One region of the Stenotrophomonas sp. STEN021 genome, then DNA from elsewhere that is predicted to be linked to it. Evidence: predicted binding sites of a transcription regulator. Region 1 holds the regulator's gene; each other region holds the start of a gene.
The links. The regulator FliA, encoded in region 1, starts transcription of late flagellar genes. The targets are predictions, from matches to a motif close to TAAAGTTTNNCNNNCNNNGGCCGATAA.
Positions count from the first base shown of each region.

Region 2: the regulator FliA is predicted to act here: its motif matches at 3,263-3,289, upstream of ACVOL0_RS00525 (GGDEF domain-containing protein).
Region 3: the regulator FliA is predicted to act here: its motif matches at 3,845-3,871, upstream of ACVOL0_RS09855 (chemotaxis protein CheW).
Region 4: the regulator FliA is predicted to act here: its motif matches at 4,037-4,063, upstream of ACVOL0_RS10260 (HDOD domain-containing protein).

Region 1 is NZ_JBRREH010000027.1:5,652-12,732, forward strand. It holds gene ACVOL0_RS07835 (protein phosphatase CheZ) at 1-540, opposite strand, end outside; gene cheY (chemotaxis response regulator CheY) at 540-932, opposite strand; gene ACVOL0_RS07845 (RNA polymerase sigma factor FliA) at 946-1,695, opposite strand; gene ACVOL0_RS07850 (MinD/ParA family ATP-binding protein) at 1,692-2,576, opposite strand; gene flhF (flagellar biosynthesis GTPase FlhF) at 2,563-4,371, opposite strand; gene flhA (flagellar biosynthesis protein FlhA) at 4,524-6,632, opposite strand; gene flhB (flagellar biosynthesis protein FlhB) at 6,629-7,081, opposite strand, start outside.
Region 2 is NZ_JBRREH010000001.1:103,180-110,260, forward strand. It holds gene ACVOL0_RS00510 (DUF808 domain-containing protein) at 1-219, shown strand, start outside; gene ACVOL0_RS00515 (hypothetical protein) at 366-1,046, opposite strand; gene ACVOL0_RS00520 (RNA polymerase sigma factor) at 1,051-1,587, opposite strand; gene ACVOL0_RS00525 (GGDEF domain-containing protein) at 1,656-3,197, opposite strand; gene ACVOL0_RS00530 (NAD-dependent epimerase/dehydratase family protein) at 3,316-3,948, shown strand; gene ACVOL0_RS00535 (SDR family NAD(P)-dependent oxidoreductase) at 4,163-4,927, opposite strand; gene ACVOL0_RS00540 (hypothetical protein) at 5,006-5,428, opposite strand; gene ACVOL0_RS00545 (VOC family protein) at 5,499-5,885, opposite strand; gene ACVOL0_RS00550 (DUF998 domain-containing protein) at 5,925-6,554, opposite strand; gene ACVOL0_RS00555 (hypothetical protein) at 6,578-6,919, opposite strand.
Region 3 is NZ_JBRREH010000036.1:30,634-37,714, reverse strand. It holds partial or broken gene ACVOL0_RS09865 (methyl-accepting chemotaxis protein) at 162-2,392, shown strand; gene ACVOL0_RS09860 (flagellar brake protein) at 2,796-3,563, shown strand; gene ACVOL0_RS09855 (chemotaxis protein CheW) at 3,922-4,413, shown strand; gene ACVOL0_RS09850 (hypothetical protein) at 4,537-4,920, shown strand; gene ACVOL0_RS09845 (methyl-accepting chemotaxis protein) at 5,004-7,081, shown strand, end outside.
Region 4 is NZ_JBRREH010000039.1:1,198-8,278, forward strand. It holds gene sstT (serine/threonine transporter SstT) at 1-1,159, opposite strand, end outside; gene ACVOL0_RS10255 (phospholipase D family protein) at 1,283-2,854, shown strand; gene ACVOL0_RS10260 (HDOD domain-containing protein) at 2,940-3,998, opposite strand; gene ACVOL0_RS10265 (IclR family transcriptional regulator) at 4,787-5,713, shown strand; gene ACVOL0_RS10270 (hypothetical protein) at 5,861-6,151, opposite strand; gene ACVOL0_RS10275 (carboxylesterase family protein) at 6,259-7,062, shown strand.

The sequences.
Region 1 (7,081 bases):
AGCCAGGCCCTGGTTGCGTGCATCTTCTTCCGGCGGCGGCAGACCAAGCGCACCAAACCCTTCATGCACGCGGCGGACGATGCCAACCACGCGGCGGATGATCTGCCCGGTGAGGTCCTGGTAGCTCTGGGTCAGGGCGACTTCGGTGAGGTTGTGGCGGATGCGTTCGAGGATCTCGCCCTGTTCGGCATTGAGCCCGTCCGCACGCAGGCGCTCGGTCAGTGCGCGGCATTCTTCGGCCAGATCCAGGGTGCGATGGGTGGCCTGCTCGGTCATCTGCACCACGTGGTCCAAGCGCGCGCAGGCATCATCCAGCTCGCCGGCTTCGCTGGGAACGCTGGGCAGCTCGCCCAGTGCCTGGCCCAGTTCGCGTGCAAGACGGCCCAGCCCGGACATCATTGGCTGCGCACGCAATGCCGCCAGCGCATCGATTTCCCGGCGCCAACCGGCTTCATCGCCGCTTTCCAGTGCTGCCAGTGCGTCCTGCAGGCGCTGCACCAGGGCCGATTTGTCGCTCAATGCTTCGCCGAGCTGGTTCATCAGGCGCTCGCTGCCAGGCGTTCGAAAATCTTGCCGAGTTTCTCTTCCAGCGTCTGCGCAGTGAACGGCTTGATGATGTAGCCGTTCACGCCGCTCTGTGCAGCCTCGATGATCTGTTCGCGCTTGGCTTCGGCGGTAACCATCAGCACCGGCAGGGTCTTGAGCTTGGCATCGTTGCGGATTGCCTTGAGCAGCTCGATGCCGGTCATCACCGGCATGTTCCAATCGGTGACGACGAAATCGAACGACTGCGTCTGCAGCATCGACAGCGCGGCATGCCCGTCCTCGGCTTCGGCGGTATTGGTGAAGCCCAGATCGCCGAGCAGGTTCTTGACGATGCGGCGCATCGTCGAGAAGTCGTCAACGATCAGGATGCGCATGTTCTTGTTCAAAAGACTTTCCTCTTCATGGTTCTTCGAGCCCGGCGTCGGCCGCCTCGAAAATCTTCAGTCGGCCACGCAGACGCAGCGTGGCCTGGCCGTGGATCTGACAGACGCGGGATTCGCTTACGCCCAATACCGCGCCAATTTCCTTCAGGTTCAATTCCTGCTCGTAATACAGCGACAGCACCAGCTGCTCGCGCTCGGGCAATTGGGCGATGGCCTTGCCCAGCTCGGCGCCGAACTGGCTGCGTTCCAGCACTTGTTGCGGGTTGGGGCCGCCGGTGGTCGGGGTGTCCAGCTCGCCCTGGTCTTCGATGCGCGACTCCAGGCTCAGCACCTGGCCGCGCGATGCGTCTTCGACCAGACGCATGTACTCAGGCAGTGGCAGGTCCATCGCCTCGGCCACTTCGCTGGCGCTGGCCGCACGGCCGCTGCTCTGCTCAAGCCTGCGGATGGTGGCGGCGGCGTCGCGGGCGCGGCGGTGCACCGAACGCGGCACCCAGTCGCCGCGGCGGATCTCGTCGATCATCGAACCGCGGATGCGGATCGATGCATAGGTTTCGAACGAGGCGCCCTGTTCGGCGTCATAGCTGCGCGAGGCCTCGATCAGGCCCATCATGCCGGCCTGGATCAGGTCATCGACCTCGACGCTGGCCGGCAGGCGCGCAGCCAGATGATGGGCGATGCGGCGTACCAGGTCGGCGTGGCGGGCGATGCAGTCATTGGCCGCGCTGCGCTGGACTTCACGGTATTGGGCGGCTGCATTGTTCATGCCTTCACCTTCTGCTGGATGATGCGTTCCAGGAAGAATTCAACGCCGCCGCGCGGGGCGGTTGGGGCTTGCCAGCGCGCGGTGCGACGGGCGATTTCGTTGATGGCCAGCGAAGCCGGCGCGGAAGGATAGAGCTTGACCACCGGCTGCTGACGCTGCACCGACAGGCGCAACCAGTCGTCCTGCGGCACGCAGCCCAGGTAGTTCAGTGAAACGTCGATCAGGAACTTCTCGCAGACCCGTACCAGCTTTTCATACAGGGCGCGGCCTTCGTTTGGGTCGCGGACCATGTTGGCGACGACCTGGATACGGTCCACGCCGCGCTCGCGCGAGAGCACCTTGATCAATGCATAGGCGTCGGTGATCGAGGCGGGTTCGTCGCAGACCACCACCACGGTGTCCTGGGCGGCCTGGCAGAAGGTCAGCACGCTGTCGGTGATGCCAGCGGCGGTATCGATGATCATCACGTCGAGCTCGCGTTCGAGCTCGGAGAAAACGTTGACCAAGCCGACATGCTCGGCCGGCTGCAACTCGGCCATGTGCCGACGGCCCGAGGCGGCCGGCACCACCAGCACACCGTTCGGGCCTTCCATGATCACTTCGTCCAGCGTGGCGCGCCCGGCGACCAGGTCGGCCAGGGTGTGCTTGGGCTGCAGGCCGAGCACCACATCGATGTTGGCCAGGCCCAGGTCGGCATCCAGCAGCAGGGTACGTTTGCCCATGCCTGCCAGTGCCACGGCCAGGTTGGCCGAGACATTGGTTTTACCTACACCGCCCTTGCCGCCAGTCACCGCGATGGTGCGTACCGGACCAGCCGGTTCGTGCCGGGTAGCCGACAGGGGGAAGGTGTTGGTCAGCTTGGCGTACTCACGCGACTGCATCGTTCAACTCCGTGTTGCAGGGCATATCGGCCGCGCGGCGCAAATCTTCAAGGCGAAGTACGAGATTTGCGGCAGAGGCCCGATAAAGGTCTTCCGGAACGTCCTGGCCGTCGGTCACCCAGGTGATCGGCAGGCGGTGATCGACCGCTACCGACAGCGCCGAGCCGAAGCGGCCGGTCTCGTCCAGCTTGGTCAGCACCACGCCCTGCGGGTTGGCGGCGCTGAAGCGACGGACCACTTCGTCCATGTCCTGGAAGGCCGTGTTGGCGGGCAGCACCAGCAGGGTGCGGATCTGACCGGCTGCCCGCAGCCACTGCAGCTGGGCAGTGAGAGCGCGGTCGCGCTGGCCCAGACCGGCGGTGTCGATCAGCACCAGCTTGTAGTCGGCCAGCTTCTGCAGCAGCTGGTTCAGGTCGGTGCTGCTATTGGCCTCGTGCACGGCGATGCCGAGCTGGCGGCCGAAGCCGTACAGCTGCTCACGCGCGCCAATGCGCTGGGTGTCGGTGGTGACCAGGGCCACGTCGCGGGCGGCGTGGGCTTCGGCGAAGCGCGAGGCCAGCTTGGCGATGGTGGTGGTCTTGCCAGCGCCGGTGGGGCCGACCAGGGCGATCACGCCACCGGTCTCCATCGGATCGACCGGGGCGATCGGCAGTTTTTTGGAGATCAGCCCCAGCATCAGTCCACGGGCGCGGCTGGGGTCGATATCGGCCGGAATCTGGGTGGCGACATCGCGGGCCAGGCCGGCGTCGAAGCCGTACTCGTCCATCAGGTCCAAGGCATTGGCGCGTACGGCGCTGCCGCGCAGGCGCTCATCGGTGAAGCGGTTCATCTCGCGCTCGATCAGATGGCGCATGCCGGCCACTTCCTGACGCAGCTGGCTGAGCTGCTCGTCATCGCGGGCGATGACTGCTGGACTGGTGATGACCGGGCTGACCGCTGCGCTGCTGGCGACAGTTGTCGGTGTGGCGGTTTCGATGGCGGCGACGACCGGACCTTCAACCGGCTGCGGGGCCGCGAACGGAGCGATCGCGGCAGCGATCGGCGCGGCCGGCTCGATTGCAGGTGTCGTAGCGGCGACGGTGAGCACCGGCGCAGCGGGAATTGCGGGGATGGTCGCGGCAATGGCTGCCTGCGGCTGGGTCGGCTCCGTCTCAGCCAGCGGCGGGTCGATGGCAAAACGTGCGCGCTCCGCCGGCGCCGGCGGCGCGATGGTGACGGCAGCAATGGCATCGGCAAAGCTGGCTTGCTGGGCAACAGCCGGTGCAGCGGCCAGGGGGGCGATGGCCGCCGCACTGCCGACGGGACGGAAAGCCGGCACTACCGGCAGCTCATCGGCGCTGGCTGGCTGGGTGGCGAAGAAGGTCCGAGGCGCAGGCGCGCGCGCCGCCACCGGTTCAACCTCGGCGGACTTGAGCAGGCCGGCGAAGCGGCTGCCCGGTGCAAGCTCGATGCTGTTGTCTATGGAACGGCCAGTGGCGCCAACCGCCGAGCGTGCCAGCGCGGCGACCGCCGAGGTGGTGGCGGTAACCGGTTCCGGCTCCGGTGCCTTGCGGCGGGTCATTGCGGCCATGATGGCTTCGGCGGCGCTGCGCGGCTTGGCCGCTGCCGGCGGTGCCGGGCGGCTGGCTTCCAGCGCCTGCTTCACTGCGGTTTCGTCGTAGTGCGCAGCAGCCACGATCTCCACACCTTCCTCGATCCGGCGGTTGGACAGGATCACGGCATCGGGGCCGTGTTCCTTGCGCACGAGGTTCATGGCGGTGCGCATGTCAGCGGCGACGAAACGTTTGATCTTCATGCTTTGGTACCGGGAGTGGGGCTGCGGCGAAGGAGTGGCGTTGGCGATGTCGAACATGGCGTGGCGGGCTCCTTCTTGCGGAATGGGTGCGGTGCAGCAGGTGTCTGGTTTCCGTCACCGGCATTGCTGTCGGTGACGGCTTTCGGGCTGCCTCAGCTGATCGTGCCGACCAGTTTCAGGCGTTTGTCTTCCGGCACTTCGCTGTAGGCCAGGACCGACAGCGAGGGAACGCTGTGGCGGACCAGGCGCGCCAGCGCGGCGCGGACCGGGGCCGGTACCAGCACTACAGCCGGCTCGTTGCGGGCCTCCTGCTTGCCGACGCAATCGGCAAGGCTTTGGTGGAGGCGTTCGGCGAGACCAGGTTCCAGTGCGGCGCCATTGCCTTGTGTTGACTCCTGCAAGACGCGTTCCAATTGCGGGTTGAGGGTGAACACCGGCAGCTCCGGCGAGGAACCGGCGATTTCCTGCACGATGAAGCGACCCAGCGCATTGCGTACCGAGGCGGTAAGCGCGGCGGCGTCCTGGGTGACCGGTGCGGCTTCGACCAGCGCTTCGGCGATCTTGCGCAGCTGGCGGATCGGGATGCGTTCGACCAGCAGGTTCTGCAACACCCGCGCCACGGTGGGCAGTGGCAGCGCCTTGGGCGACAGGTCTTCGGCCAGTTTGGGGGCGCTCTTGGCCAGGGTCGCCAGCAGCTGCTGGACTTCCTCGTGGCCGAGCAGTTCCGGCGCGTGCTCGCGGATCAGGTGCGACAGGTGGGTGGCAACCACGGTGGCAGGATCGACCACCGTATAACCCAGTGATTCGGCGTGGGCACGCTGGTGCGGCTGGATCCAGGTGGCGTCCAGGCCAAACGCCGGGTCTTTGCCTGCGATGCCTTCCAGCTTGCCCATGGCGCTGCCCGGGTCCAGTGCCAGCTCGCGATCCGGATGGATGTCGGCGCTGCTGACCGGTACGCCGTGGATCAGCAGGCGGTAGTGGGTCGCCGGCAGTTCCAGGTTGTCGCGGATATGCACCGGCGGGATCAGGAAGCCCAGATCCTGGGTGAGCTTGCGGCGCACGCCCTTGATGCGCGTCATCAATTCGCCGCCCTGGGCCTTGTCGACCAGTGGAATGAGCCGGTAGCCCACTTCCAGGCCGAGCGGATCGACCGGGCGCAGTTCGTCCCAGGTCAGTTCAGCAGTTGGTGCCGGCTGCGGCTGTCCCAGCGTGTTCAAGCCGCCTTCGTTGGTGCTGGCGTTGTTGGCAGCGGTCTTGGCCACAGCACCGGTTTCGCGCTTCCACAATTTCCAGGCGATGAAGCCAAGGATCGCAGCCAGGCTGAGGAAGGCCAGGTTCGGCATGCCCGGCACCAGGCCGACCAGGCCGATGATGGCGGCAGTGATGGCCAGTGCGCGGTATTGGCCGAACACCTGGCCCATCATCGCCTCGCTCATGTCCTGCGAGCGCGAGGCACGGGTCACCAGCATGGCCACGGCGCTGGAAACCAGCAGGGCGGGCAGCTGTGCCACCAGGCCGTCACCGATCGACAGCAGCGTATAGGTGGCCGCTGCGTCGCCGAACGGCATGCCGTGCTGCAGTACGCCCACGGCCAGGCCGCCGAGCATGTTGATGAAGAGAATCAGGATGCCGGCGATGGCGTCGCCGCGGATGAATTTGCTGGCGCCGTCCATTGCGCCGTAGAAATCGGCTTCCTCGCGGACTTCTTCACGGCGGATCTTGGCTTCCTCGCGCGTCAGCAAACCGGCGTTGAGGTCGGCGTCGATCGCCATCTGCTTGCCGGGCATGGCATCCAGGATGAAACGCGCGGTCACCTCCGACACGCGCCCGGCACCCTTGGTGATGACCACGAAGTTGATGATGGTCAGGATTGCGAACACCACGATGCCGACGGCGTAGTTGCCGCCGATGACGAACTCGCCGAACGCAGCGATCACCTTGCCGGCGGCCTCATGGCCGTCCTGCCCGTTGAGCAGGATCACCCGGGTGGAAGCCACGTTCAGGGCCAGCCGCAGCATGGTGGTGACCAGCAGCACGATCGGGAAGATGGTGAAGTCCAGTGGCCGCTTCACGTACACCACGGCCAGCAGTACCAGCATCGAGATGGCGATGTTGAGGGTGAACAGGGCATCCAGCACCGGCGCGGCCAAGGGCACGACCACCATTGCCAGCAAGGCCAGCACGATCAGCGGTGCGCCCAGCCCGTGGCGCAGCATGTCCAGCACGCGGCGCGCGGACAGGCCTGAGCTCTGGCTGCTCATCGGGTTTCTCCCTTGCCGAACTCATCAATATCGATGGATGCCATCTGCGGCATCGGACCACTGCGCCATTGGCGCAGCTGGTAGACGTAGGACAGGACCAGGGCGACAGCCGAATACAGTCTCACGGGGATTTCCTTGCCGAGTTGGCTTTCCCGATACAAGGCCCGTGCCAAAGGCGGTGACGAGACAATGGCGACCTTGTTGCCGTCGGCGACCTGGCGGATGCGCAGGGCCAGTTCGTCTACGCCACGGGCGACCACGGTAGGGGCGTTCATGCGCCCGCTCTCGTACTTGAGGGCAACGGCATAATGGGTGGGGTTGACCAGCACCACGTCGGCTGTGGGCACGGCTTCCATCATCCGGCGTTGTGACAGCTGCATCTGCATCTGCCGGATGCGGCCCTTGACCTCGGGGCTGCCCTCGCTTTCCTTCATCTCGCGGCGCAGTTC
Region 2 (7,081 bases), on a different contig from region 1:
TCGGTTGCCGGTACTGCGGCGATGTTCCTGGTTGGTGGCGGCATCCTGGTGCACGCGATTCCGGCCCTGCACCACTTCGTGGTCGGGCTGGCACCGGCCAACCTGGAATGGCTGGCCAATGCGCTGGGCAGCATGGTGGTGGGCATCATCATCGGTGCGGTGGTGCTGACCGTGGTGACCATGATCCAGCGTATGCGTGGGGCGAACGCCGCGCATTGAAGCCGGCGTTGTAGGAGCGGCGTAAGCCGCGAAGCCGATAGACCGACCGTTGTAGGAGCGGCGTAAGCCGCGAAGTGGAGAATTCTTCAGGCATCAGCAATGCATGCCGGCATGAGAGGTATCTGAAAGATTGTCAGCTTCGCGGCTTACGCCGCTCCTACAACAACCGCCGCGCCCTGTTCCAACTCCCGCAACTGCTGCTGCGCGCGGGCCAGCGATTGCCCGGACAGGCTGTTCAGCAAGCGTTGCAGGCGATGACTGGCCGGCAAGCGTCGCATCGCCCAGCGTGCGGCCGCGATGCTAGCCAGCATCACCACCACGCCGAAGCCCAATGTGCCGAGGAACCACGCTGGCGCCATCGCGTACAGGTCCAGTCCCAGCCACTGCACGCACAGGCATTGCAGTACCAGCAGCCATAGGCAGAACCACGGCAGGCCCAGGCCAAGCTCGCTCAGTGCGGTGAAGCGGCGCAGGCGTGCAAGCCGTCGCTGCTGGATCAGCACCGGTGCCTCCGCCGCATCCGCGTGCAGCGCCAACAAGGCGCGGGTCACCGATACCCAGATCGCAGCGATGCCGTAGATATGCAGGGCCAGCCCGGTAAGCAGCAGTTGCGGTAGCTGGCGGTGTTCAACCCAGAAGCTGGCCGCCAGCACGGTCACCATGATCCACACCAGCAGCCAAACCAGTTGCAGGCCGCTGAACCAGCGCAGGCGGCGCTGCACGCTGGCTTGGCGCGGTTGCTGCCAGGCCTGCAGGGCCTGCACTTCCAGCTGGTCGATACGTTGCGCCTGCTGTGCCCAGGCGACTTTGAGTTCGTCGAGTTCCATGCTGTCAATCTCGGGTAGCGGCGTTGGGATTGAATTGGCTGCGCAGTTGCTGGCGCAACCGATGCAGGCGGGTGGCGGCATTGCTGGCGCTGATGCCCAGCACCTCACCGATTTCGCGGTGGCTGCAGTCATCCAGGTGCAGCAGCAACAGGGCTCGATCCAGCGCCGGCAAGCGGTGTATCAACTGATTGAGCTGGGCCAGGCTGGCGCTTTCCTCGGCGTTGTCGGCAACGCTGGCCAGGTCGTCATCCAGCGCTGCATCGCTGTGGTACTGCCGGCGCAGCTCACGGCTGCGCAGCTGCGAGATGGCGGTGTTCAAGGCGATGCGGTACAGCCAGGTGCTGAATTGTGCGCGCTGCGGATCAAAGGCTGGGAAGGCGCGCCAGGCCTGGATGCTGATTTCCTGGATCAGGTCGCTGCGGTCGTCGCGCTGCGCGCAATAGCCACGCGCGACCTTGAGCACGATGCCCTGATGCTGGGCCAGCAGCAGGGCAAAGCGTTGTTGCTGGTCGGCGATGGGTTTGGTCGCAGTGATGTCCATGCCCGGGTGATTCGCACCAGCGCAGGAAATATCACAGCCTGTGAGCCGGTTGTCGTTGCTGTCGCCGCTCAGGCGGCGGGCAGCACCTGATTGCGACCTACGCGCTTGGCCGCATACAAGGCCTGATCGGCCCGCTGCAGCAGGGCCTGCAGGGCTTCGCCGGGCAGGGCCTGGGCGACGCCGGCGCTGAAACGCACCTGCACGCGCTGTTCTTCATGCAGGAACGGGCGTTGCGCCAGCTGCTGCTGCAGCTGTTGCAGGGTTTCCAGCGCGGCGGCGCGGTTGAGCCCGGGCAGCACCAGCACGAACTCGTCGCCACCGAGGCGGGCGATGCAGTCGCGGCCGCGCAGGCGTTGCTGGGTCACCGTCACCAGATGGCGCAGGGCCTGATCGCCGCCAGCGTGGCCGTGCCGGGCATTGGTCTGGCCGAAATGATCCAGATCGATCATGGCCAGACTCAGTGGCGCGCCGTGGTCGGCCAACAACTCGCCCAGCTGCTGCTCCAGGCCGCGGCGGTTCAATGCCCCGGTCAGCGGATCGGTGCGCAGCTGGCTGCCGGCTTCTTCCAGCTCCCGTTCCAGCTGCTGCACGCGTTGCTCGGCGGCCTTGGCCTCGGCCCGCGCATTGGCCAGATGGTCGCGCGCACGCGCGGCCTGTTGCTGTACCCGTGCGGTGTCCTGCAGCACGTCCTGCAGCAACTGGGTAAGGTCGGAAATGCTGCGGGTCTGGCGCACCGCAACGGCGTAGCTGGCGATGCGATCATGGTATTCGCCGGTTTCGGTGACCATGCCGTCCACCTGCTGCACGAAGTCGACCATCAGGTCCTTCATCGCCTGCTTGGACTGGTCGATGCCCTCGCGCAGCAGCCCCTGTCGATAGATCACTTCGCGCAGGTCGTTGCGGGTCTGCTCCAGCGAGTTGGCGTCCAGCGGCCCGGCCAACAGCTGCCGGATCGAACGGATCTGGCCTTGCAGCCAGCTGTCACCATCGAGCAGCTCGGAGATGTTCTCCAGCAGCATGTCGAACAGGTTGAGCAGCAGGTCGCGTTGTTCCTGCAGACTGCTGCTGCGCACGCCGACCTGGTGGCAGAGTTCGCGCAGATGGATGGCCACCGGCTGCAAGGGCTGGCCGCTGCGCCAGCTGCGCAGCTCCTCGCCCATGCGCTGTGCCTGCTGTTCGAGCTCAGGCGACTGCTGCATCAGGCTGGCCAGCACCGCGCCGAGGGTGTCGCGCAGCATGTCGCGCAGCTGCTCGGCCTGGCTGTTGCGGGTGTGGGAGGCTTCCAGTTCGACGGTACGGATGTACTTGTCGATCAATTGCCGCAGCAGGCGGCCGTAGCGCTCCCAGTCCTGCTCGGCATGCGCGCTGTGCAAGCGTTGGCCCATGTCACCGAGTTCACCGGGCAGGGTGCACATGCCCTGGGCGAAGGCGGCCAATACTGATTCGGGTGCGTTGGCGCCGATGAACAAGCGCTGCAGCATCGCCATGCCGCCGCCCCCGCTGGCTACCACCTCGACTGCCGCAGCCGCCTGCGGCGCGGACCGCCGGGACAGGATGCGGCCCAGCCCGCTGCTGCGGGAGGTGGAGGAGTCGTCGGGGCTGTCGGCCATTGCGCAGGGGTCCGGGCGGGTTGTGGCTGCGCCCGTGCGCAACCGGAGGTGGTGTCCAAGCCCCATTATCGGCAAGGTAGCAGCGGGCTTGAATGGCAGCCGATCACAGGAGCACATCATGCGGGTATTGCTGGCTGGCGCGACCGGTCTGGTCGGGGCGCAGGTACTGCAGCGGTTGTTGGCCGAGCCACGCTGCAGCGGCGTGATCGCACCGACCCGGCGCGCGCTGGCGCGGACCGACCCCAAGCTGCTCAATCCGGTGCTGGATTTTGCCGCGCTGGCGACGGTGGCGCAGGGCTGGCAGGTGGATGCGGTGATCTGCGCGCTGGGCTCGACGATGAAACAGGCCGGCTCGCGTGAGGCCTTCCGGCTGATCGACCATGGCTATCCGCTGGTGATTGCACGCGCAGTGCGTGCCAATGGCTGCGAGGTGTTTGCCTTGAACTCGGCGGCCGGTGCCAATCCGCGTTCGCTGGTGTTCTATAGCCGGGTCAAGGGCGAGCTGGAGCAGGATCTGCGCGCGCTGGGGTTTGCTTCGTTGACGCTGGTTCGTCCGGGATTGATCGGCGGCGAGCGTGCCGAACGTCGCACCGGCGAGCATCTGGCCAGCGTGGTGCTGGGCGCGCTGGCGCCGGTATTGCCGCGCGCATGGCGTATCAATCCGGCCACGCGGATTGCCGACGCCTTGGTGGAGGCGGTATTGGATCCGCAGCCGGGCGTGCGGGTGGTTGGGTCGGCGGAGTTGGTGTGAACCGGTTGAGTGGCGTTGTTGTAGGAGCGGGGGGGGGGGGGGGGGGGGGGGGGGGGGGGGGGGGGGGGGGCGGGGCGCGGGGGCGCGGCGGCGCGGGCCCGGCGCCGGCCCCCCCCCCCCCCCCCCCCCCCCCCCCCCCCCCCCCCCCCCCCCCCCCCCCCCCCCCCCCCCCCCCCCCCCCCCGCTCCTACAAACAGCAGGCTCCACAACGCTGTCAGGCCGGCAGTGACTGCCCGCCATCCACTGCCAGCACCTGGCCGGTGATCCAGCGCGCTGCGGGCGAGCACAGGAATACCGCGGTGTTGGCCACATCCTCGACATTGCCGAAGCCACCAAACGGGATCTTGCTGCGGATCTGTTCGTACAGTTCGGGTGCGCTGCTGCGGCGCTGCTCCCATAGTCCGCCGGGGAATTCGATCGAGCCCGGTGCCAACGCGTTGACCCGGATGCGCTCACGCGCCAGCTCGGTCGCCAGGCTGGTGGTGTAGTAATTCAAGGCGGCCTTGGCGGCGGAGTAGGCCGCTGCGCGTGGCGTCGGCACCGAGGCGTTGATCGAGCTGATGTTGAGGATGGCCGGCATCGCACTCAGGCGCAGATGCGGCAGGGCAGCGCGGTTGGCGCGCACCGCGGCCATCAGGTCGATATCGAAACCAGCTTGCCAGCTCGCATCGTCATTGCCGTTGCCATAGCCGGAGGCATTGTTGACGAGGATGTCGACGCCACCCAGCGTAGTTGCAGCGGCATCGATCCAGGCTTGAATCTGCATCGGATCGGCGAGATCACATTGCTGCGTGTGCGCGGCAGCTGCACCGTCGCCCAGCAGCTGTTCGGCAGCCTGTTGCAACGCCGCTGCACCACGCGCGCAGATGCTGACTTTCGCGCCGTCGCGGGCAAAGGCCTGGGCGATGGCCAGGCCGATGCCGCGGCTGCCGCCTGCAACCAGCACGCGTGCGTTTTGTAGTGAAACAGAAGGGGGCATTGCTGCGGTTCCGGTGGGCGGAGAGCGCACATTATCCCCGGGTTGCGCGTTGCAGGCGGCGAATGCGCTGTTCCGTGCTCAGGGCAGGCCGGGTACGTTCAAGGACGCGAACAGCAGGTTCTGCGCCTTCTTGGCCATTGATCGTGGCAGCTTGGCGATGAAGGTGTCGCCGGTCAGCGCCATGTCGCCGCGGAGGATGAAACCGTTGATCTGGGTGTAGCTTTTGACGGTGTATCTGTTCCCATCGCGGGTGACTTCCAGATACATCGGCGAGGTCAGGATGTTGTTGCCCTTGCGATAGACGCGGGTGCCATCGATGTCGCGGACCAGGCGATAGCCCTGCTGGCTTGCCCAGGCATCAACCTTGGCCAGCACGTTCTCATCGGAGCTGAAGGTGGTGAGGTCATGCGGCCTGCCGCTGTTCTTTGCCATCAGTGCGAGGATGTTGACCAGGGCCAGGCCGCCCAGTGCGCCCACGATCATTCCGGTGATCAAACTCATGCTGTTGACTCTTTGAAGTTGGGGCGGCATTCCAGCACATCGCAATGCCCGTTGTCGTGAAAATTCCGCGCTATTTCCAGATGTTGGGTATTGCGCCGAGTTCCGGATGTTTCATCTGCACGATGCAGAAGCGATGGCCAGTAGGCGCTTCCATCACCCACCAGCGTTTGATCTTGCCGATACGGCGCGCACCCAATGCTTCAAGCCGGTCAGCCTCGGCATCGATATCGTCGGCCTCGATATCCAGATGTACACGGGAGGTGTGGTCCACGCGCTGCACTTCCACGTGCAGTGCGGCCGGCGCGCCCAATAGTTCGGCGTATTGCGCACCATCGTCCTCGGTGTAGCCGGACTCTGCTCTCAGGCCGAGTGCAGGTGCCCAGAACGCGGCGGCAGCATCGCTGTCGGTGCCCTGGCAATCAATGATGAAACCGGCCAGACGGCTGCGGTGGCTCATGCGGATGCTCCGGTGACAGAGAACCGCAGCGTACACCGGCTAGCCAGGGGCTCGCGTTATTGCGCTGGGGCCGGCTGCTGCCGGTGCGCTCAACCGCCAGGCGGTGATGCACAGGACACCATACACACCCCATTCGGCCAAGCGCTGCAGCAGCCCGCGCCAAGGCTGCAGTTGTTCCAACCCCATCGCTATGAACAGCAGCAGCCATACCGCTGCCAGCGCGATCCACAGCATGCGGGTAAGCGGGCGGATGCCGGGAGCAGTGGCAAGCAGCACCAGCGCTAGCGTGGTGCCAAGATAGGTGAACAGGCCGAGCAGGGTATGCAGTGATTGCGACAGACTGCCGGTGATCGGACAGCTGAGATCGCAGGGCGCCAGGGCTGAACCTATCCACGCCACGGGTTCAAACATCAGCAGCCAATAGCCGAATCGACTGACGCCGGTCACCGGCACCGTGCGTGCGAAGGCGAACAGCAGCAGCGCCGCCAGCACGCCGACCGGAATGAAGCCGAACAAACTGATCAGCCGTGCATGCGCGCTGCCGGTTGCGCCGAGTTCGCTGATGTATTGCGATAGCGCTGAATAGCCGGGCTTGAGCGCGGCACCGCCAAGCAGCATCAGCAGGTACATCGCCACGAACAGCAGGATCAGACAGCGTTGCAAGCGCATGGGCCCGCCTGTGGTTGCCGTGCTCAGCGCACGCGGTTGGACAGGAATAGTTCCACCTTGCCGCAGCCCGGGCAGGCATGCAGGTCGAATTCCTCGCGGTTGACGAACAGCTCGCCGATATCGCCGAGCAGGAAGGGCATGGCCTGCGACCCTTCATGGAAGCGCTTGCGGCCGATGAACTCCATGCGCATGCCGGGGCAGCGCGGGCAGTCGATCAGGCGTGGAGGTTGGGTCCAGCTGCGCCTGTCATCGGGCAGGTAGTCGCGTGGCGGCGGTGCGCCGTCTGCGTGGGTGCCGCACTTCCAGCACTGGTCGAAGTTGTCTTCGTTGGCTTCCTTGCAGTTGCTGCAGGTCCAGGTGCCCATGGCGGTTTTGGTTGTGGGGTTGAGTTGGCCAATCGTAGCGCTGGAGTTGTGGCTTGGCGTTACAGGTGGGTGATGCTTTTTGTTTGGATCGGGCGAAAGATCAAGAACTGCCCTCACCCCAATCCCTCTCCCGCAGGCGGGAGAGGGGTTGGGGTGAGGGGA
Region 3 (7,081 bases), on a different contig from region 1:
ATTTCAGACAGTTAAACCCCTACAGCGCTGCCAGAGAACGCCGTTATCGGCTATGACAACGCCCGCATAGGCTTGCGGCGTGAACACTGCGCTGTGCGATCCAGGGTTGAACATGCCCCTGCGCAGCGCCCCAAATCTGCAGTCGATCCGGAGAGTCAGAGATGGAGTTCTTTCGCAACCTCAGCATCGCCAGGAAACTCGCAGTTGCTTTCACCCTGACCACACTTGCCACCCTGGCCATGGGCGGCTTTGCGGTGGTGCGCCTGAACCAAGCTACCGCCCAGCTCGACCAGGTCAGCTCCAGGTACATGCCTGCCGTACAGTACCTGGAGCAGATGCGTGCGGACCTGGCCGAAATCCGCATCGCCGAGCTTTCCCAACTCGCTCACCTGAGCGAACCGGCGTTTGTCGCCGAATACAACCAACGCATCGCCGACCAGCGGAAAAAACTTGCCGACCACCGCAAGCAATATGAAGCACTGCCAGCCGATGCCACCCAGCAAGGTCTCTACACGGAACTGAGCAAGACCCTGGATGCCTATTTCAATGCGCATGCGTTGATGGCAAAGGCCATCGGCGAAGGCCATTTCGAACTGGCACAGAGCATCTCCAACGACCAATCGCGCATCAGCCGTCGCGACCTGTTCGACGCCGTGGAGAAACTCAGCGGCCACGTCGCCGCGCTATTGGACACGGAAATTGCAGAAACCAATGTCGTCCAGGCCCGCAGCACCACCGCCATCATCATCTGCATGCTGCTGCTGGGCCTGTTGTCCGCTACCCTGGGCGTGGTGATTGTGCGCGCCATCGTGCGTCCGGTGAATGAGGCCATGCGCGCCGCCGATGACGTCGCCAATGGGCGCTTGGATACCAGCATCGACAGCAGCCGCAAGGATGAAGTCGGGGCACTGCTTGCGTCGATGCAGCGCGTGCAGCAACAACTCAAGGCCGTTATCGGTGCACAGGTAGAGATGGCCCGCGAGCACGACCAGGGCATGATCAGTTTCCGTATCGACGAGTCCCGTTTCCCCGGCGAATACGGGCGCATGGTGCGCGAAGTCAATACGCTGGTGGCCCAGCACATCGGCGTCAAGATGCGGGTGGTTGAGGTAATGCGTCACTACGCACGTGGTGATCTGTCGGTGGACATGGACCGCCTGCCGGGCGAGAAAGCCGCCATCACCCAGGCCATGGACAGCACCAAGACCAGCCTTTCGGCGATCAACAACGAGATCAAGCGCCTGGCCCATGCTGCCGCCGCTGGTGACTTCAGCCAGCGTGGCAATGCCGAACAGTTCGAGCACGACTTCCGCGATATGGTCGGTGGCGTGAATTCGTTGATGGAAACCACCGAGGACAACTCGGCCACCTGTCACGGCTGCTGCAGGCGGTCGCTCAAGGCGATCTGACCCAGCGCATGGAAGGCGACTTCCAAGGGGTTTTTGCCCGTATGCGCGACGACGGGAACGCCACCATGGACCAGCTGACCAACATCGTCTCGCGGATCCAGTCAGCCAGCGGCAGTATCAGTCTGTCTGCCAGCGAAATCGCCACCGGCAACGATGACCTGTCACGTCGCACCGAACAGCAGGCCGCCAATCTGGAAGAAACTGCCGCCTCCATGGAGGAGCTCACGTCCACGGTCCGCCAGAATGCCGAGCATGCACGTCAGGCCGATCAGCTGGCGCGCGGTGCAGCCGAGGTGGCCGCGCAGGGCGGCGATGTCGTCGGCCAAGTGGTCACCACCATGAGTGCGATTGAAGCATCATCAAAGAAGATCGCCGACATCATCAGCGTGATCGATGGCATCGCCTTCCAGACCAATATCCTGGCCCTCAACGCGGCGGTGGAAGCCGCGCGTGCTGGCGATCAGGGCCGTGGCTTTGCGGTGGTGGCGTCGGAAGTGCGCACCCTGGCACAGCGTTCGGCGGCGGCAGCGAAGGAGATAAAGGGCCTGATCGACACCTCGGTGGACAAGGTCGCCGAAGGCTCGCAACTGGTGCGCAACGCCGGCAGCACCATGGACGAGATCGTTGCTTCTGTGCAGCGGGTGACCACCATCATGGCCGATATCTCATCTGCCTCGCAGGAACAGTCCACCGGCATCGACCAGGTCAACCAGACCGTCATGCAGATGGACGAAACCACCCAACAGAACGCGGCGCTGGTGGAGGAAGCCACCGCTGCGGCCCGTTCGATGGAAGACCAGGCCCATCAACTCACCGATGCGGTGGCACAGTTCCGCCTTGCCGGCTCGGTAAGTGCGTCGCTGGCCAAGGTCGCCGCCAGCCCCGGCGCGGCACCACCGCGTGGGCGCCCGGCACTGCGTGCCATCCCGAAGCCGGCCGGTCGCGCACCGGTGGCCAGCGCGGATGACTGGCAGGAGTTCTAGCCGATGTTGGCGGCAGCAGGCCGGAACTCTCCGTCCTGCCTGCTGCCGCCATGGGCAGAAGCGGCGTAGTTCCACGCCCCGCTGCTGCCCACCTGTCGTACAGACCCTATAAGCCGATACCAGATCGCTGGTATCGGCTTTTTGCCTTCAAGCAGTGGCTCGCTTCTGCGCCGAGCACTGCCGTGAGGACGGCGCGCCGGTACCGCGTTGAATGCGAGATTGCCTGCCCCCCCCTCCCGGTCCAAATCAGCGAAGTTGGTGCACGCCCGCGTCAGCAAATCGTCCGCTGAACATGGCCGTTCGTAACAGCGCAACTAAAGATGTTAAAAAGGCGGCCGTTATCACAGTTTGTGGCACTGTCCTCAGCGCTGCACCGATCATCGACCCAACCGTAAACGTGTCCATGCCCGACCAAGAATCGCCCGCACCGACGCCTTCCCCACACGCCGGCAACCTGTATGCCGACGACCGCTACATGGTGCGCAACCCGCACCAGGTACGGCATCTGTTGCAGGCCATGATCGATCAGCGTTCGATGATCAATGTGCATCCGGACGGGCGTGACCAGGCCTTTCCTTCGGCAGTATTGGATGTGGATATCGACGGCCTGGTACTGGATGCCAGTCCAGTACCCTCGATCAACCGTACCGTCGAAACCGCCGGCAGCCTGCTCTGCTTCGGCCAGGTTGACAAGGTCACGGTGCGCTTCCAGCTGGAAGGCCAACGCCGCGTCGACCGCGATGGCCATGTGGCGTTTGAGGTACCGCTGCCGGAGGAGGTTTACCACCTTCAGCGGCGCGAGTTTTACCGACTGGAAACGCCGGTTGGCGATTCGCCTTACTGCTTGCTACCTGACCCCGACGGCGGTGAAGCCACGCGCTGGCGGGTACTGGATATCAGCGCCGGCGGCATCGCACTGTTGCTGCCACCCGATCAGAACCTGCTCAAGCTGCAGAGCCGCTACAGCTGCGTACTGGAGATCCCCGAAAGCCCCCCGATCTCGACCCCGCTGGTAGTCTGCAACCTGCGTCAGCAGAAGCAGCCTAACGGCACCGAGATGACCCGCATCGGACTGCGTTTCGACGACCTGCCGCGCGGCGCGGACAACAGCATCCAGCGCTATATCTTCCGCATCGACCGTTTGCGCAAGGCGCGTAGCAACGGCGATTGAGCTGGAGGTCGCGCAGGCTTTAGGCTTTGGCGATTGCCACTGGGCCGTCATTTCCGCACAAGCGAGCGAACGACGGCTCAACAGCAACAGCCGAAGCCAATACCCTGCGCCAAACCCACAGCCAAGGCGTGGCCCGCCGATATCACCAGCGTTGCCCCAGCGGGCATACCAACGCCGCCTGCGTTATCGAAATGACAAAAAAACGTCACCCTCAAACATGATGGTGCGCACATTTCGGACGCAACACCCACTTCTACCCGAGCCCTCCCCCTCCGGCCTCCTAAAGTCCCCCGCCGCAACGCCGATACCGATGCATCAGCCGCATCGCACCGGCAGCCCGCCAGGACCAGGATCCGCCATGAATGACTCCCGCAGCACGTCCGCCGATACCACCGGCGGTGAATACCTCAGCTTCACCCTCGGCAATGAGCACTACGGCGTGGACATCCTCAAGGTGCAGGAAATCCGCGGCTATGACGCCGTCACCCGCGTCCCGGATGCGCCGGACTACATCAAGGGCGTGATCAACCTGCGCGGCACCATCGTGCCGGTCATCGACCTGCGCCTGAAGCTGCGCCTGGATGAAGCGCGTTATGACGCCTTTACCGTGATGATCGTACTCAACGTCGAGGACCGCGTTGTCGGCATTGTCGTGGACAGCGTATCCGACGTGATCCCCCTCAATGCCGAGCAGATCCGCCCGACCCCGGAGTTCGGCGCCGCCGTCGATACCCGCTTCATTTCCGGCATTGGCACCCAGGACGATCGCATGCTGATCCTGCTGGACATCGAGACCCTGCTCGACACCGCCGACCTCGGCCAGCCCAGCACCGCAGAAGAAGCGGCCTGAGCCGACGTTTCGCAAAGCCGATCACAGTTTCGCGCATGCAATTCAAGCGCGGCTCCAGCGGGCCGATAGCCATTGCATGCCCGTCCTCCCCGACCGGCCCTCTATCCCTTCCCGGAGTTTCCGATGTACAAGCATGTACTTCCGCTGTTCGCCGCCACCGTGCTGGCAACCGTCGCGTTCGACGCAGTTGCAGATGCCGAGATGATCCCGCCGGAAACCGCGGCACGTTTTGCCGGCAAGGACGGCATGGTCTGTGGCAAGGTCGAAAAGGCCCGCTACGCTGAAGGCTCCGAAGGCCAGCCGACCTTCCTGCACATGGGCGGCATGTTCCCGCGCCACACCTTCTCGGCGCGTATCGCCGGCAGCAACCGCAGCAAGTTCGGCTTCCCGCTCGAGACCCTGGAAGGCAAGACCGTCTGCGTGATCGGCAAGATCCAGCGCGACGCATCGCGCGCCGAGATCGAAGTGGCCTCACCGGCCAACCTGAAGCTGGCAAACATCAAGTAATCCGCCTTTCGTCACGCCGGCATAGCCGGCGTGCCACCCCGCGCCTGTGACATGGCCGGGCCTGTTCCCGGAGATCGCGCAAGATGCAGTGGATCAACTCGCTGAAACTGAAGCCGAAGCTGATGCTTACTTTCGGCGTCGTGCTGTTCGTCATGCTGTTGCAGGGCATCGTCGCCTATCGCGGCCTGCACTCACTGAACAGCGCCACCACCGACCTCGCTGAAAAACGCACGCCCAGCCTCCGTACTACGGGTGAGTTGAGTGGCATGGTCAGCGAGTACCGCAACGCGTCCTACCAGAGCCTGATTCGGGCCAGCGATGACGTCAAAGCGGACGCAAAAGCACGCGCAACCGAACTGCGCATGCAGATCGATACCACCATTGCTGCGTACCCGAAGCTGATTGACAGCCCGGAACAGAAGAAACTCTTCGATACTTTTGTCGCCGACTGGGGCAAGACCGAAGCCTCATATGACGCGGTCAGCGAAATGCTGGCCCTGGACCTGCCGGATGACGCCATCGACACCTTCGTTGGCGAGACCCGCAACCTGCACCGCAAGGCCTATGCGGCCCTGCAGGCGCTGGCCGCGAACGACAATACCCGCGCCCAAGCGGCGGCCAAACAGGCCGCAGAAACCTATCGCGCCTCGGCCCTGCTGATCATCATCGCCGTACTGGTTGGCGGCGCTGCCGGCCTGGCACTGATCTGGCTGTTCGCCCGCTCGCTGGTCAACGCAATGCGTGGTGCCGTGGATGTGGCCAATGAAGTGGCGAGCGGCAAGCTGGACGGCACCATCGACGTGTCCCGCGCCGACGAAGTAGGCGACCTGTTGCGCGCCATGCAGCGCATGCAGCGCGACCTGCGCGATCGCATCGAACGCGAGCAGGTCATCGCCAACGAGAACCTGCGCATCCGTACCGCACTTGATTACTCGTCCACCGGCGTATTCCTGACCAACAACGAACTGGAGATCGTTTACGCCAACCGCGCCCTGCTCGACAAGCTCACCGAGCATCATGAGCAGATCGCCGGCGCGCTCAGCCAGTTCGACGCCAGCAAGCCGCTGGTCGGCCAGCCGGTGACTGCGCTTGAGTACCGCGGTGAAGTGGACGGCAAGGTACTGGAAGCGCTGGACAAGAACGGCGTTTTCAAGCGTGAAATGCGCTTTGGCGACGCCGAGTTTGCACAGACCATCTCGGTGATCCGCGACGACAACAACGTTCCCGTGGGTCACGTCGTGGAGTGGCGCGACCGCAGCACCGAGGCACAGGTCGAGAAGGAAGTGGCACGCATCATCGAGGCAGCCGCCGCTGGTGACCTGAGCGGCCGCATCGGCACGGCCGACAAGGATGGCTTCTTCCTGCAGCTGGCCAGCCAGATCAATGGCCTGCTCGACGCCAATGCCAGCAGCCTGGAACAGATCTCCGCATTGCTGTCGGCACTGTCGCGCGGCGACCTGACAGTACGCATGCATGGCGACTACCAGGGCGTGTTCGCCACCATGCGTGACGATGCCAACGCCACCGCCGAGCAATTGACCGGCATTGTTGGACGCATCAAGCAATCCTCGGTTTCGATCAACTCGGCCGCTACCGAAATTGCCGCAGGCAACAACGACCTGTCGCGCCGTACCGAACAGCAGGCTGCCAACCTGGAAGAAACCGCTGCTTCGATGGAGGAACTTACCTCCACCGTGCGCCAGAACGCGGAATCGGCACGCCAAGCTAACCAACTTGCCATCGGTGCCGCCTCGGTGGCATCGCAGGGTGGCGATGTGGTCAGCCAGGTGGTGACCACCATGACCCAGATCGAGCAGTCCTCGCGCAAGATCGCCGAGATCATCTCGGTGATCGACGGCATCGCCTTCCAGACCAATATCCTGGCCTTGAACGCAGCGGTGGAAGCCGCTCGTGCTGGCGAGCAGGGCCGCGGCTTTGCCGTGGTTGCCTCGGAAGTGCGTACGCTGGCACAGCGTTCGGCAGGTGCAGCCAAGGAGATCAAGGGCTTGATCGACGACTCCGTGGGCAAGGTGGCCGATGGTTCGGCTCTGGTCCGCAAGGCCGGCACCACCATGGGCGAGATTGTCGCCTCGGTACAGCGCGTGACCGACATCATGGCCGAGATCTCCGCTGCCTCGCAGGAGCAGAGCGCCGGCATTGA
Region 4 (7,081 bases), on a different contig from region 1:
CGGTGGATGAGTTCAAGGCGGTTTCAGCCGAGTCCTGCACCACGCCGACAATGAAGCCGACACCGACCACCTGCATGGCGATCTCGTTGGGAATGCCGAACAGGCCGCAGGCCAGCGGAATCAGCAACAGCGAACCACCTGGCACACCGGAGGCACCGCAGGCACCAACCGCGGCAACCACGCTGAGCAGCAGCGCGGTTGGCAGGTCCACCGCATAACCCAGGGTATTTACCGCCGCCAGGGTCAGCACCGAGATGGTGATCGCCGCACCGGCCATGTTGATGGTCGCACCCAGCGGCACCGCCACCGAATAGGTGTCCTCATGCAGGCCGAGCTTGCGGCACAGTTCCATGTTGACCGGGATGTTTGCCGCCGAGGAACGGGTGAAGAACGCTGTGATGCCACTCTCGCGCAGGCAGCGCAGGACCAGCGGATAAGGGTTGCGGCGAGTCACCACGGCCACGATCAGCGGATTGCCGACGAAGGCCATGAACAGCATCGCGCCAATCAGCACCGCCAGCAGGTGCAGGTAGTCCTTCAGTGCCCCCAGACCAGACTCGGCCAACAGCGAGGCAACGATACCGAACACGCCCAACGGCGCCAGCTTGATCACCAAGCGCACCACCCAGGTAACAGCATCGGAGAAATCACTGACCAGGCTGCGGGTGGTCTGGCTGGCATGGCGCAGCGCCAGGCCCAGGCCCACCGCCCATGCCAGCAAGCCGATGTAGTTCGCGTTGAGCAGCGCGTGCACCGGGTTGTCGACGATCTGCATCAGCAAGGTCTTGAGCACTTCGCCAATACCGCCAGGCGCGCTCATGCCAGCCTCGGCAGCCTTCAGTGTCAACGTGCTGGGAAACAGGAAGCTGGCTGCCACCCCGACCATGGCCGCAGCCAGGGTGCCGATCAGGTACAGCACCAGGATCATCCGGATATGGGTCTTCTGCCCCTGCTGATGATTGGCGATGGAGGCCGTGACCAGTACCAGCACGAGGATGGGCGCCACCGCCTTCAACGCGGAAATGAATACCGTGCCGAGCAGGCCCACGGCGGCCGCGCCGGCAGGCCAGAGCATCGCCAGCACGATGCCTGCGATCAGGCCGATGACAATCTGCAGCACCAGACTGGGCGCTCGGAAGGAGGAAGAACGTTCGGTCATTACAGGGCTCGCGGCAAACGCAAACCCCGATTCTCGCCCACCGGGGGCGCTCCCCGCACCCCCGGAACGTCATGGAATCAGGACAAACTGCCGCCAGGTCACCAACACCGTTAGGATGCGCGCATGGAAAACAAGCATCGCCCCAAACGCCTGCTGCGGTTCCTGGCCTATCTGCTGGCCGTTGTGCTGCTGCTGATCGGCAGCGGCCTGCTGCTGGGTGACCACCTCACCCCGAAGGCCGTCGGCACACCTTCGCAGGCTCTGCCACTACAGGCGCAGCAGACCCTGATCGACCGCCAACTGCAACCCTTGCTGGCCGACCACCCGGGCAAAAGCGGCGCGGTCTACCTGTCCGACGGACTGGAGGCCTACGCCGCGCGCGCCATCATCACCCGCCAGGCCGGACGCAGCCTGGACCTGCAGTACTACATGTGGCACGACGATCTGCTCGGCCACCTGCTGGCCCATGACGTTTACCAGGCCGCCGAACGCGGCGTGCGCGTACGCTTGCTGCTGGATGACATGAACGCCGCCGGCCTGGACCCGCAGATGCTGGCGCTGGACCAGCACCCCAACATCGAGATCCGCCTCTACAACCCGTTCCGCAACCGCGACGGACTGTGGCGATTGGTCGAGATGGTGCAGCGTGTCTTCAGCATCAACCACCGCATGCACAACAAGGCATGGATCGCCGACGGCCGCGTGGCCATCGTTGGTGGCCGCAATATCGGCGCCGAGTACTTCGACGCCCGCCCGGATGTGAACTTCCGTGATCTTGATCTGCTGCTGGCCGGCCCGGTCGCCAGCGATGCCAGCAGCATCTTCGACGAATTCTGGAACAGCGATGCGGTGGTCCCGATCGCCGCCCTGCATCAAAGTACCGACCAGCAGATGGCCAACTTCATCAGCCAGGCCGAACTGGACGCGCGCCAGAAGGAGGCCGAACCCTACCTGCAGCGGGTGCGAGTGCATTTCACCGATGCCTACCTCAGCAAGCAACTTGACCTGCATTGGACCGACGGCGTGAGGATCCGCTCCGATCCTCCGCGCAAGCCCAGCGGCGGCGACAGCAGCCAATGGCTGGTCAGCCAGCTGGTCGACGTATTGGGCAGCGCCAAGCACAAATCACTGCTGATCTCGCCCTACTTCGTGCCCGGCGCAGTCGGCACCAAAGGCTTGATCCAGCAGGTGCACAACGGTGTGCAGGTCGGCATCATCACCAATTCGCTGGCCGCCAACGACGTACCCGCCGTGCATAGCGGCTATATGCATTACCGGCGTCCGCTGCTGGCCGGTGGCGTGCAGCTGTACGAACTCAAAGCCCGTGGACACGTAGAGAAGGCATCCACCTTCGGCAGCAGCGGTGCCAGCCTGCACACCAAAGCCTTCGTGGTGGATGACCGCCGTGGCTTCGTCGGTTCGTTCAACCTCGACCCGCGCTCGGCCTACCTCAACACTGAAATGGGCGCGCTGTTCGATGACCCGGTACTGGCCGCACGCCTGCGCGAGGAATACCTGCGCCTGTCCAGTGCGGAGTTGAGTTACTGGATATATCTCAACAAGGATCACGAGCTACGCTGGCTGGACCGCGCGAGCACACCGCCGATCAGTCTGCGTACCGAACCGGACACCGGGCTGATGCAGCGCGCCAGCACCCAGGTGATCAGTTGGTTGCCGCTGGAGTCACAGCTCTAGCCTGAGCAGACGACACTGCGGGGCGATGTTCCCGAACATATCCGAATGCAGACCCGGTACGCGCCGCGGCCCGACGCTGCATGCCTCACTGCAATGTGCCGTCCGTCTGCGTCATCCGTTTCCACAACCATGCCGCCACGTGTTCGGGCATCTGGCTGGCAAGCGCCGCATTGGCCTCGGCCTCGCTGATCAGGCCCTGCGCATGCAGCATCGCGGCGCTGGCGGCCACCTGCCCGATCTGCAACGAGCGCCCCAAACCCGTGGCGACAGGCGTCTCCACCTGCTTGAGTGCCTGCACGATCGGCGCCGACAACTTCCAATGCCCGGCAATCCGCACCGCGGTCGGCGCGCTGCAGCGCTCCAACACTTCCAGCAAGGTGCCCGGCTCGCGTGCCCGCAGCGGCGGCCGCGCCAGCACATCGGCGGCGGCCTGCATTGCCATGGCCGCGCTCAGGCCCAGCAGCAGACCAGCCAGCTGCGCAGCGAAGCCATCCTCGCGCTCCACGCTGCGCGCATGGTCGGCAGCAGCCAACGATACCCGCAAGGTGTATTCCCAAAGCAAGCGCGCAAATTCGGCATCAATGCCGCTGGCCGACTCCATGACCGGCTGCACCAACGCGGCGGAAATGATCTGACGGATGCCATCGTTGCCAATCAGCGTCACCGCCCGCTCGATGCTCTGCACATCCTGCCGCTGCAGCCGGTACAACGGGCTGTTGGCGATACGCAGCAAGGTTGCCGCGAGCACCGCATCGCTGCCGATGATGCGGGCGATGGAACGCGACGACGCGGCACTGTCATTCACGCTTTGGATCAACTGCGGCAGCAGATTCGGTCGCCGCGGCGTGTAGCGCGAGGACATGTCCGCGCGGCTCAGTGCCGCAACCACGTCGTCCACCACCGCACGCTGTACGCGCAGCGCATCGGTCGGCGTATCGGCGGCGCCCAGCGCGCTGAGCAGAAAGCGCCGCTGCAGATCGTCAACGCTGACGACGACCGCAGCATCCTCGGCTACCGCCGCACCCACCGACGGTGGCACACGCAGCCCCCGTTGCGAAGGTGCCGCATCGCCATTGCGTCGCTGCCAGAGCCAAACCACGCCTCCGGCAACCACTGCTGCAATCACTGCCGAAATAATCACCATGGCAAATACAAAATGGTCCGCACGGAAAGCTGCCCGGAGTATCGGCCAGCGCCGACACTTCTTTAGCCCAAGCCACACTCCGGACAACTCGCGATCCGCAGCTTGAATGAGTGCGGCACCACCATCCTGCCAATTTCAACTTACTCGGCGCCCGTGGATTTCAGGAAAAGTCCGAAGGCATACCCAGCACCCCAACGCAGCAAAACAGAAATACAGAACACCAATAAAACCACAACATCCCTATCCACAGTGGGGCTCCGCACGCCACTCATCCAGGTGCGGCCAATACCCAGTCGACCATGGCATCAAGCAAGCATCGACAATCAAAAAGAGCACCCGGGTTTCACCAGTTGAACAAACTTTACATTCAGCGGACATGCGGAGCCAAAGCCCGCCACTCCAATCAACAAAGAATTCGCGTTGAGCGTCAAATCTGTGAATAACAGCACATGCGAATGGCAGCTTTCCTTATTGCCAGCATCCTTGACGCTGTTATGTTTAATCATCAACCCGGGAAACATAGTTAGTTTCAACCATAAAACCCCCGCCGTCAGCGGGCGCGAAGACGCCATGAACCGGGAAACTACGACACTCAACCAAAGACACCTGATGAATACCCCCGCACGATCAAGGCGGCCGATAGGTAAATCGGACGTATCGAGGTCAATGGCGCATGTATTGCGCTCCGGCGTTTACTGCCCCATTGCAATCGCGCCGAGGCTCCCCCTGCACCAGGCAAGCGAACAAGCTCCTGCCGAATGCCACGCTACGTACGAAAACAGCGCTCCTTGCAGCGTCCGCACTATCCCATCGCCATCGATACGATTGTGATGCACCACCTGTCAGCCCTTTCGGATTTCGTCAGCGGGCAGTGCCTGCCCGCCAATGGCGGCCTGTCTTCAACTAAAGGGAGGATGGATATGTCCACAGCCCAATCTACACCTGCAAAAGAATCCAATCGCTACATGGTGCCGGCACTGGAGAAGGGCCTGAACATGTTGCTGTTGTTCGGACGGCAACGTGGCGAACTGAGCTTCACCCAGGTCTGCCAACGCACAGGCATGCCCAAAGCATCGGCCTATCGCACCATACAGACGCTGGAACAGATGCGTTTTCTGGATCGTAACCACGCCAGCGGCGGCTACAGGCTTGGCATCAGCGTTCTGCGACTGGGTTTTGATTATCTATCAGCGATGCACATAGTGCAGATCGGGCAACCCATCATCCAGCGGCTACGAGACACCACCAGCTACTCGGCCCAACTGTGCGTACTCGATGGCCGCGACGTCGTGTATGTAGCCCGTGCCAGCGCGGTCGGCGAGCTGCCTACGGGGGTCAGTGTCGGCACCCGTCTACCCGCCCATTGCACCGCAACAGGCCGCGTGCTGCTGATGGCAATACCGGAGCAGGAGTTGAGCTCCCTGTACCCGGAAGCGGCATTTACGCTCACCTCCGAACAGGGGCCAAAGACACCGCGGGAACTGATTGAGCTGCTGGGCAACGACAGTGCACGCGGCCACGCCATCAGCGAATCGTTTTATCAGCCCGGCGTCTCGGCGGTGGCCTACCCGTTGCGTGGCCGTGGCGGCAATGTGCTGGCATCGATCAGCATCATGGTCCCGCGCTCGGTATTGCCCGCAGACATGAAAGCGGCACTGAGCGTTCAAGTCGGTAAAGCCGCGCAAGAAATTGAAGGATTGCTGCAGCTGTCTTGAGCGCGTTCCAGCAACGCCCCGCAACACCTGTTGATGCAGAAGGCATCAGCGGCCGCGTTCGGATGGCATACCCCTGACGTTCGCGTTTGGCAGCCCGCACCCGCATGGGCTGCCAGGATCGGCGCCGTACAATTTGCGGCTACGGCGTCATCTCTTTTGTTTGTGCAGGCGCACGCCCATCGGCCCTTGCAGCGAGCCATCCTCGTTGACGATGAAGTCCACCGACTCCGCTTCGGTGCCAGGCACCGCAACCTTCAGTGTGTTGCCGTCACGGGTGTAACGGGTCTGCTGCGCCTTGCCCAGCATCTCAACCGTGACCTTGCCATCAGACGCAAAGGTGTAGCTGACCATTCCCATGCCATCGGCCCAGGTGCCGCTCAGGCCCTGGCTGCAGGCAGCCAATAATGTTACCAACGCAACGATCAGCAGCTTCTTCATCCGCAACTCCCAATAACAGCCCAGACCGCCACGGCGGTGTATCCAAAAGCATTCTGGCATACGCACAATCAGGCTAGGCTGATGACTTCTGCCAAGGAGCCGATGCAATGGGTCGTATTCTGATAGCGCTATGTCTGTTGGTTTTATTACCAGGCTGCAGCAGCCTGACTTCCACCGCCAATACCGCAGCTGACAAAGGGCACTTCGTCGCGCGGGAACTCGAGTTCGAAGGCCAGCAGTTCCGTTACCAGGTGTTCGTCCCCGCTGCTGCAGCCGCAGCGGCGCCTGCGCGCCCGCTGGTACTGTTCCTGCACGGCTCCGGCGAGCGCGGCAACGACGGACTCAAGCCCACCCTGGCCGGGGTGGGCCCCTGGCTGACCCAGAACATGGACAGCTTTCCGGCGTTGGTGGTGTTCCCCCAGGTGCCGGAAGGCGAAGAATGGCGCGGACGCAACGCGCGTATGGCGCTGGCGGTTCTGGATGCGGCCAGCGCCGAGTTCGCTGCTGATCCACAACGTATCTACCTGACCGGCATTTCGATGGGCGGCTATGGCAGTTGGGAACTGGCGTTGACCCGCCCCACCCAGTTCGCCGCGCTGGTGCCGATCTGCGGGGCGCTGCGCGCGCCACGCGCCGACCGGCCCGGGCTGATGGTCGACCAGGTCGCCGATGCCGCAGATCCTTACCAAAGTGCCGTCAGCCGCCTGCGCGATGTGCCGACCTGGATCTTCCATGGCGCCCTGGACGAACTGGTGCCGACCACAGACGATCGCGCCATCGCCGCTGCCAGCCAGCGGCTGGGCGCGGGCTTCCGCTACACCGAGTACCCGGATGTCTTCCACAATGCCTGGGACCCGACCTACCGCAACCCGGCGATGTGGGAATGGATGTTTGCCCAACAACGACGTTAACCGTTCCCGATGTGGGCCC